3 regions of the Antribacter sp. NEAU-D49 genome follow, and region 2 is predicted to be linked to each of the others. Evidence: riboswitches for the same ligand, from Rfam matches in the RefSeq annotation. Region 2 holds a riboswitch; each other region holds the start of a gene.
The links. Region 2 has a riboswitch for cyclic di-AMP ahead of AC060K_RS13770 (C40 family peptidase). Riboswitches for the same ligand answer to the same signal wherever they lie in the genome.
Positions count from the first base shown of each region.

Region 1 (3,202 bases), on a different contig from region 2:
CGGGGTCCTCGCGGAACAGCCGCGCGGGCAGGTGCAGCCCGAACAGCGTGATGGTCTGCGCCCCGGCGGCGCGCAGCTCCGGCCCGAGGATCGACGGGTCGGTGAGCGTGTGGCAGTAGATCTCGCACGGGGGCAGGTCCGGGATCTGCCCCGCCGCCGCCTGCGCGTACGCGGCCTGCAGCTGGGTGAACGACTCGTTGACGTGGAACGTGCCGCCGAACGCCGACGCCGGGTCCACCCCGTCGCGCAGCCGCGGCAGCCGGGTGAGCAGCAGGTTCACCTTGAGCTGTGCGCCTTCGGGTGCGCTGCCCGATGGCGATCGCCCGCCCAGGTGCACCGCGTCACCACGGGCGCCGCCGGCCAGCGCGCCGCCGCCCACCGCGGCTTCCCCGCCCACCGGCGCGCCGCCGCCCGCCACGAGCAGCCGGTCCAGCGTCGCGGGGGCGCAGCCGGCCAGCACGTGACCGGCGCGCACGCCGTGAGCCACACCGTCGTCGTCCGTCCAGGCGACCTCGGCGTCACCCCCGCCGCCCGAGCCCACGCCACCCCCGGCGCCACCCGGCGCCACCGCCGTCACGTCCGCCCCGGTCAGGATCGTCGCCCCGGCGGCGAGCGCCGCGTCCCGCAGCGCCCCGCTGACGGCGCCCATGCCACCCACGGGGACGTCCCAGTCACCGGTCCCGTTACCGATCACGTGGTAGAGGAAGCACCGGTTCTGGCGCAAGGAGTCCTCGTCGAGGTCGGCGAACGTGCCGATCAGGCCGTCGGTGGCGGCGACGCCGCGCACCACGTCGTCGGCGAACGTGCGGCGCAGCACGGCGCCCAGCGGCTCCTCGAACAGGGCCCGCCACGCCTCGTCGTCGCCCACCGCTGCCTGTGCCTGGGCGCGGGAGAGCAGCGGCTCGGTCACCGTCGGGAACAGCCGCCGGGCCACGGAACCCGTCATGGCGTAGAACGCCTGCCAGGCCTCGAAGTCCGCGTCGCCCCCGGTGAGGCGGCGGAACGACGCACGGGTGACGTCGTCGGACCCCGTGTCCACGAGGAGGCCGCCCGCGCCCACCGGCGTGTACGACGAGTAGCGCCGCCGCCGGAGGCGCACGTCGAGGCCGAGCTCGGCCACGATCTGCCGCGGCAGGAGCGAGACGAGGTACGAGTACCGCGACAGTCGCGCGTCCACCCCGGCGAACGGGCGGGCCGACACAGCCGCGCCGCCCACGTGGTCCAGGCGCTCCAGAACCAGGACCGAGCGGCCCGCACGGGCGAGGTAGGCGGCGGCCACGAGGCCGTTGTGGCCCGCTCCGACGACGACGGCGTCGTACCGGGCGGCGAGGTGCTCCTGCATGGCGACATCGTGGCACGTGGCCGGAATATGCCGTCCCGTGATCCTTTCGTGACATTTCACGGGAAGACCGGTACGGTCATCCTCGCCTCGCCGTCCAGACGAGGCCCAGGACCGGACGCCGAGCCCCGCCACCGGTTCTGACCAGCGACGACGTGGCGGGGACGGGGGAACCAGGTAAGCCGGACGCACCTGCGTCCTTGGGGTGAAGCCCTGCACGTCAGTGCGGGGCCGGGTGACTCCCCATCCGAACCCGACAGCTCACCTCGCAGGCGTCGAGGAGATCCATCGTGCCTACTCTGACCGAGCCCGAACAGTCGACGACCCGAGCCGCCCGCGCCCGCCACCGGGCCGACGGCCGGGCCATCACCCCCCTCACGTCCATCACCCAGACCGCCGCCGAGAACATGTCGGTCGCCGCCCGCACGGGAGCGATCGCCGTCGTCTCCTCGGGGCTGCTCGCCTCCGTCTTCACGCAGACCGCGAGCGCCGCCCCCGTGTCGAACGGGGTCACGGAGCACAGCCTGGACCGCACGGCCGTGCCGGGTGCCACCCTCCAGCTGGTGCCCGTGGTGACCGTCGCCCCCGAGACCACCTTCGCCGTCGAGCAGGCCCCGGCCCCGGTGCTGCCCTACGCCGAGACCGAGGCGGGCATCGCCGAGGCTCGGGCCAAGGCGGAGGCGGAGGCCCGTGCCAAGGCCGAGGCCGAGGCCCGTGCCCGGGCGGAGGCCGAGGCACGTGCCGCCGCCGAGGCCCGCGCTGCCGCGGCAGCCGCCGCGGCGGAGGCGGAGGCGGAGGCAGCCGCCGCGCAGGCCGCCGCGCAGACCGTCTCCACCAGCACGTCCGCCGTGGGGCAGCAGGCCGTCAACCTCGCGCTGGAGCTGGTCGGTACGCCCTACGTCTACGGCGAGGAGTCGCCGTCGACGGGCTTCGACTGCTCGGGACTGATCTGGTACGTCTACAAGCAGCTGGGCATCAGCCTGCCGCGCACGTCGTCCGAGCTCCGGTACGCGGGCACGCAGGTGTCGCTCGCCAACGCCCGGCCGGGTGACATCGTGTGGACCTCCGGGCACGTCGCCCTCTACGCGGGCAACGGGATGATCGTCGAGGCCAACAAGCCCGGCATGCCCGTCCGGTACGTCTCGATGTGGCAGGACAACCCGATCATCGTCCGGGTCGCGTGAGACTCCTGACGTCCTGGGCCGCTGGGGCGGCCCAGGACGTCAGGTAACGTCCGGCGGGTGAAGATCCTCGTCCCGGACGTCCCGTTCGACCTCGACTTCCCGGCCCGGCTGCCCGACGGCGGAGCCTCCTTCGGCGCCGGCGGCACCGACATGGTGGTGGCCTACGGGATGAAGGACCCGGTCCCCGAGGAGCACATCGACGCCGAGGTGCTGGTGACGTGGTCCAGCCCGCCGCGGGTCGTGGCCGACGCCGCCCGCCGGCTCACCCGGCTGCGCTGGGTGCAGACGCTGTCCGCAGGGCCGGACGTCGCGCTCGCCGCGGGCTTCGCTCCGGAGGTCGTGATCTCGTCGGGCCGCTCGCTGCACGACGACACCGTCGCGGAGCACACGCTGGCCCTCGTCCTCGCGACCGTGCGGCGGATCGACGTGGCCCTGAGCGCCCAGCGGGAGCACCGGTGGGAGCGCGCCATCGCCTTCGCCCAGGCCGACCCGGCCACCGAGGGGCAGTACACGCTCGATGGTGCGCGGGTGACGATCTGGGGTTTCGGGTCCATCGCGCTGCGCCTCGCGCCGTTGCTCGCGGCGCTCGGCGCCGAGGTGACCGGGGTGGCGGGCACGGCGGGCGAGCGGGCCGGGTTCCCGGTGGTGACCGCCGCGGACCTGCCGCGGGTGCTGCCGC
Region 1 is NZ_JBXTSN010000004.1:168,681-171,882, reverse strand. Features, by position in the region: gene AC060K_RS05615 (phytoene desaturase family protein) at 1-1,342, opposite strand, end outside; cyclic di-AMP (ydaO/yuaA leader) riboswitch at 1,449-1,629, shown strand; gene AC060K_RS05610 (C40 family peptidase) at 1,630-2,523, shown strand; gene AC060K_RS05605 (NAD(P)-dependent oxidoreductase) at 2,581-3,202, shown strand, end outside.
Region 1: it holds a riboswitch for cyclic di-AMP, as region 2 does, so the genes downstream of both, AC060K_RS05610 (C40 family peptidase) here and AC060K_RS13770 (C40 family peptidase) in region 2, are expected to answer to the same signal.

Region 2 (3,202 bases):
ACTGATGCTGACGGTTCACATCGCCAGCTCAGTGGGCTGGCTCGGCGCCATCGTCGCCTACATCGCCCTGAACGTGCCCATCTATGCAAGTGACGACCAGCAGATCGTGCGGGCTGCGTACGTGATGATGGAACCAGTGTTGCGGTATGCGTTGATCCCGCTCGCCGCGATAGCGCTCGTGACCGGGATGGTCCAGGCCCTCGGTACACCCTGGGGATTGTTGCGACACTACTGGGTGGTGATCAGCCTGGTACTGACGGCCTTCGCGTTCGTGATCCTGGTGCTCCACCTGCCCGCGGTCGAGGCGATCGCCGCAGTCGCGGCGGACCCCGCCGGCGATGTCGACCAGCTCGGCGGGGATCTGTTCCACGCGGTCGGTGGGATGGTCGTGCTGCTCGTCCCGTTGGCTCTCAACATCTACAAGCCGCGCGGGATGACGCGGTACGGCTGGCGCCGCGCTCAGCGACCTCCTGCTGGATGACGTGTAGCGAGTGAGTCATGACCGCTCTAGCAGCCCACACGCCGGTGCGCCTGGTCCACAAGGGACCGGGCGCACCGGGATGTCACCCTGGAGTTCAGACTGTCGACGGGGTGTCGAGGCCTGCGGAGCAGGGCTCAGCCGACGCGGATGAAGGTCGGGCTGTCCTGCCAGAGCCTGCTGTAGCGCACGGTCTGACCTGGGACGGGGGCCTCGATCTGCATGCCGTCACCGGCGTAGATGGCGATGTGGCCGGGGCTCCAGATCAGGTCGCCGGGCTGTGCCTCGGCGCGCGAGACCACGGTGCCGGCGTAGCGCTGCTGCGACGAGGTGCGGGGCAGGGTGATGCCGACCTTGGCGTAGACGTACGAGGTGAAGCCGGAGCAGTCGAACCCGGCGGGGGTCGAGCCGCCCCAGAGGTACGGCACTCCGAGGTACTGCATGCCGATGGCGACAACGTCCGAGTTGGTGCCGGCGCGGACGGGTGCGGCCTCCTCCGGGGCGTCCGCCGCCGCGACGGGGGTACGCGTCTCGGTGCGCGAGGCGACCTCGACGACGGGCTCCGGCTCGGGGGCCGGCTCCGGCTCCGGCGCCGGGGTCACGGCGATCGTGCCGGTCTCGACGATGAACTCGGTGTTGGCGGCGACCGTCACCACAGGGGCTGAGGCCAGCGACTGGCGGGCGTCCGCGGTCAGCGCGTGGAAGTCGACGGTCGACACGGTTCGGTCGTTCGCGTTCGCGGGGGCGCTGAACATCCCCATGATCAGGCCGGAGCCGGCGGCGACGACAGCGCCCCGGCGGGCGGCGGCGCCGACGCTGCGCGCAGCGGCGCGCGACAGGGGGGTCAGCGGGGTGATGGGGCTACGGGCAGCACGATGGCGCCCGGGCGAGCATGAGGTCACGTCGGTTCTCCTACCGCCTGCGAGGTGAGCTGTCGGGTTCGGGTCGGAGACAGACCCGGCCGCACTCCTACCTGTGCGGCTTCACCCCAAGGACACCGGTGGTGCCCACTTGCATGGGTCCCCCGTCCCTGTCATCTGGTCGTACGAACCTGGGGGCGGTGACAGGGCTCGGCGTCCGCCTCGGGCGCCCGCGGATTCTCCGCGAGGTGGATCGACCGTAACCCAGGATCGCCGAGATGTCACAGTCAGGTCACGACCCCCTAGTCCCGCTCTTGCGACGTGACCGAAGTATCCGGCTTGTGCATGGCCCGAGCCCAGACATACCCGGCGGGGGTATCCTCAGTGCAGCCCAAGGTGCTCCCGGGGACGCCGCTCCATATGTCCAGCCGACCTGAGCGGGCCCGCGGCGCAGCTGAACCACCGTCCGGCACCACGGGCGTTCACGAGGCAGTCGCCGACCAGGCGCCGCCGCATACGAGAGGACGCAATATGAGCACCACGACGTACTCGGTCCAGGGAATGACGTGTGGCGGCTGCGCCGCCAAGGTCACCGGCGTCGTCAAGCAGGTCGACGGAGTCGAGGACACGTCGGTCGACCTCGCGGCCGGCACCGTCACGGTGGTTGGCCCCGGCGCCGACCACGACGCCGTCCGTGCGGCCATCACCCAGCTCGGCTACCAGGTCGCCTGAGCCGCCGAGGGAGCACCGCCGCCGTCGGCGAAGTCGTGACTCGCCGACGGCGGCCGTACGGGCCCGCGACCACCGTCATGCAGTGGTCGCCGCACCCACGAGCCAACCAGTGATCAGCACGACAGCCACCATGAGTGCGGTTTCGGGTGTAGCGCTGCGGTGCAGAGCCTCCCCGGAAGGGCGTCCGTGCCGGCGTCCGTTGGTCGCGCTCAAGAGCGGCAGCGTGTGGAAGTGGTTGTAGGCGCCGATGAGGCCGACCACAGCCACGACCGCGACCTTGGCGAGCAGAGCAAGTCCCCAGTCCGTCTCCCACAGCTGGGGCACACGGTCGAGGATTGTCGCCGTGAGAAGGACGCCGGCTATGCCGACGACCGCAAGGGAGGCTCCAGCGATCACCGAGAACCTGGCAGCTATCAGCCCGACGTCGAGGTGTCGTCCTTCCTGCTGTCGGCGGCGGAGGATCACGGTGAGCATGACCACACCTCCGAGCCAGGTCGCCGCACCCGCCAGGTGGGCGACGTCGGCGGTCAGAACGAGCCAGCGTGGATCTGCGGTGTTGCTATGACCGTCGAGGACGATGCCTGCGGCGGCCAGGACGACGCCGACCATGGCGACGGCCGAGGTGCGCAGGCTGCGGCGAGCTCCGGCCAGGACGGCGAAGGCTCCGGCCGCTTGCAGCCCGATCACCCAACCTGTCGAGCCCGTGAGCGAGTCGGCGACGGCGGACGGCGAGACGGCGGCCGTGGTGCCACCGTGGGCGAGCGTCATCGCCCGAGAGGCGACACGCAGGATCAGCCCGACCAGGATCACCGCACCGGTCCAGCGCACGGTGGAGAGCGCGACGGGGATGTCCTCCGCGTCGCGTCCGCGCAGAACGAGACCGGCGAACGCTAGGCCGCCTGCTGCAACGAGCCACCCCCAGAGCGTCGCCGCGTTGCCGGACCTCCCTACCGCATCGATGAAGGGCGGCACGGGGTGATCCTGCATCGACGCCATGGTGTGTCCCGAGTGCGACGTCGAAGGGCTGTCGTTGGAGCCGCCCGCCGTGGCTGTCGGTTCGCCGACGGTGAAAGCCAGGCGCCCTTCGATCGTGTGACCGTCCTGCGCCGCGACGGACCAGACCACGGTGTAG
Region 2 is NZ_JBXTSN010000016.1:98,626-101,827, reverse strand. Features, by position in the region: gene AC060K_RS13775 (DUF2269 domain-containing protein) at 1-481, shown strand, start outside; gene AC060K_RS13770 (C40 family peptidase) at 616-1,380, opposite strand; cyclic di-AMP (ydaO/yuaA leader) riboswitch at 1,379-1,548, opposite strand; gene AC060K_RS13765 (heavy-metal-associated domain-containing protein) at 1,870-2,070, shown strand; gene AC060K_RS13760 (copper resistance CopC/CopD family protein) at 2,146-3,202, opposite strand, start outside.

Region 3 (3,202 bases), on a different contig from region 2:
CCCCGGGGCGCGGGGGGGGGGGGGGGGCCGCCACCCGCCCCCCCCCCCCCCCCCGACAAAGTGCCGAAGTGATGTGCGCGGCTCAGGCCTGCGCGACCTCCGCCGGGTCGGACTCCGCGCAGTTGCGGTTGACCACCAGCACGGGGCACGCCGAGTGGTGCAGCACCGCCTGGCTGGTGGAGCCCAGCAGGAGCCCGCGGAAGCCGCCGCGCCCTCGCGACCCGACCACGATCATGTCGGACGCCGAGGAGAACTCCGTGAGCAGCTCGGCGCCGGTTCCGTCGAGCACGATCCGCCGGATCACCATGCCCGGGTTCTGCGCCTCGTGCCGGTCGATGATGACGTCGAGCCCGGCCTTGATGTCGGCCAGCACCTGCTCGTGGTCGATGTTGGAGGGCAGCCACGCCAGCAGCCCAGCGCCTGAGCCGACCGGGACGCCCGCCACGGCCGTCAGCTCGGAGTCCCAGGCCTTGGCCTGCGCGATCGCGTGCCGCAGCGCCACCTCAGCCTGGGGCGACCCGTCGACACCGACCACGATGCGGCGCACGTCGCGCACCGCGCTCCACGGCCGGGTACCACCGGCCGCGCCACCACCGGCCGCGCCACCACCGGCCGCGCCACCACCGGCCGCGCCACCACCGGCCGCGTCAGCCTGCGCCGGCCCGCCCGCCGAGGCCTCCGCGGCCGACTCCGCCTCCTGCGCCGCGGCCTCGTCGGACCCGGGCGGCGCCCACGCGCCACGCCCCCTGGTCTCGCGCAGCGGGACCACCACGACGGGGCAGTGCGCGTGCGCGGGCAGCGCCGACGAGACGGTGCCGAGGAGCCGTTCCGTGAAGCCTCCGCGGCCCCGGGTGCCGACCACGGCGAAGCCGTAGTCGCGCGACAGCTCGACGAGCACCCCGGCCGCGTCGCCGGTCGCCACAGCCGTGGTCACCCGTACGCCGCAGCCCTCGACCCTGGCCTCCGCCTCCGCGAGCACCGCGCGGGCGCCTTCCTGGATGGTGCTGTCGTCGAGCGCCGCATACCCGCCGTCGAGCGAGGCCGCGGTGAACGACGGGAGCGAATAGCTGCACACGATGTGCAGCGCCCAGCCGATCCGGCGGGCGTACGCCGCCGCCCAGTCCAACGCGTGCAGGCTCGCCTCCGAGCCGTCGACCCCGACCAGCACGACCTCCGGTCGCTTCATCGCGCCTCCCGCGTCTCTCTGGAGTGATGCCACCACGCTACTCGTCCGGCGGGGCCCCGGCAGGGAAGCACGCACGACGGCGCCCGCCGTCCCCGGAGGGGGCAGATGCACGACGCCCCGGTCCATGGGATGGACCGGGGCGTCGGTGGCGGTAGCTGTCGCTGGTCGGCTCAGTACCGGATGAACTGCGGCGAGCTCATCCAGATCGCGCGGAACTGGATGGTCTTGCCGGGGCGCGGTGCGTCGATCATCGTGTTGCCGCCGGCGTAGATGCCGATGTGGCCCGGCTGGTAGATGAGGTCGCCCGGCTGCGCCTCGGCGCGGGAGATCCGGGTACCGCCCGCAGCCTGCGCGGACGACGTGCGCGGAAGGTTGATGCCCGCCTGCGCGTAGACGTAGGAGGTGAAGCCGGAGCAGTCGAACCCGGCGGGCGTGGTGCCACCCGACAGGTACGGGACGCCCACGTAACGGGCCGCGATCGAGACGATCGTGGAGCCGTTGGCCGAGGCCGGGGCAGCCGCGCCGATGCTGCTCGAGCTCGAGCTCGAGGCGGTGGTCGACGTCGTCGTAGAACGCGACGTGGTGGTTGCCCGGACGGGCTCCGGCTCCGGCTCGGGGGCCGGCGTCACGGAGATGACTGCCTGCTCCACCGAGAGGTCGGCGTCGGCGGCCACTGCGACCACCGGGGCGGCCGCGAGAGCGGTGCGCGCCTGCTGCGTCAGAGCAGACAGGTCGACGGTGCTCAGCTTGGCGGCGTCGTTGGCGACGGGAGCGGCCTGGGCGGCCATGGCGCCGCCGAAGGTCGAGACGAGGAGCCCAGCCCCTGCTGCGACGACGGCCGCGTTGCGGCCGACGTTCGGGTTCTGTGCAAGGCCAGCTACAGGTCGGCGCGCTGCACGATGGCGAGCGCGAGACGTACGTGCGGTCACGTAGTACCTCTCCTTGTACGCCTACGAGGTCAGCTGTCGGGTTCGGGTGGGAGAAAGCACCCGGCCGAGCGACCCGAGAGTCCGCCCGACTTCACCCCAAGGACGCACCCTGGCGCCCAAAGTGGGTCCCCCGCCTCTGTCATGCGGGTCGTGGTGGCCCCGGCCGGTGACAGAGTTCGGCGTCCGTCCGAGGGCTCCGGTGGATTAACTCCTCGGAGCGGTTCTGAACGTACCGGAACCTCGGATGAATGTCACGTTCACGTCACGAAGGCGACCTGTCGCATAACTGGTGATGACACAGAACCGCCTCCGTGCTGCAGCACGGAGGCGGTTCACCAAGTGGTCTTGTGCGAGGTCAGGAAGCCGCCACGAAGAGGTGACGAGCCAGGTCCTCGGGCAGGTCGAGCACGAGCGGATCGCCTGCGACAGCCTCTGCCGGCACGTCCGCCGAGACCGTGTAGACGCCGTTCTCGTGGGTCGCGACGATGCGGGCCCCGGGCACCAGCCCGGCGTCCGCGAGACGGGCGAGCAGGTCGACGTCCGTCTGCAGCGGCTCCGCGATCCGGGTGAGCGACGCCGAGACGGAACCGCGCACCCCCTTCTTCGCCGCCGCCTCGAAGACGGCGGGCAGCGAGGCCACGCCCGCGAGGAACGGCACGTCCGTGAAGTCCTCGCCGAGCTCGGAGAGGCCGGGGATGGGGTTGCCGTACGGGTCGTGGTGCGGGTGGTCGAGCAGACCCACGAGGCGCCGCTCCACCTGCTCGCTCATCACGTGCTCCCAGCGGCACGCCTCGACGTGCACGTGCTCCCAGTCGAGCTTGATGACGTCGGTCAGCAGGCGCTCCGCCAGGCGGTGCTTGCGCATGACCCGCATCGCCTTGTCGTGCCCTGCCTCCGTGAGCTCGAGGTGGCGGTCGCCGGTGACCACCAGCAGACCGTCGCGCTCCATGCGCGCGACCGTCTGCGACACCGTGGGACCCGAGTGCCCCAGCCGCTCCGCGATCCGGGCGCGCAGCGGTGTGATGTCCTCCTCGTCCAGCTCGTAGATCGTCTTGAGGTACATCTCGGTGGTGTCGATCAGGTCCGT
Region 3 is NZ_JBXTSN010000012.1:39,974-43,175, forward strand. Features, by position in the region: gene AC060K_RS11060 (universal stress protein) at 83-1,186, opposite strand; gene AC060K_RS11065 (C40 family peptidase) at 1,357-2,115, opposite strand; cyclic di-AMP (ydaO/yuaA leader) riboswitch at 2,118-2,307, opposite strand; gene AC060K_RS11070 (iron-dependent transcriptional repressor DtxR) at 2,471-3,202, opposite strand, start outside.
Region 3: it holds a riboswitch for cyclic di-AMP, as region 2 does, so the genes downstream of both, AC060K_RS11065 (C40 family peptidase) here and AC060K_RS13770 (C40 family peptidase) in region 2, are expected to answer to the same signal.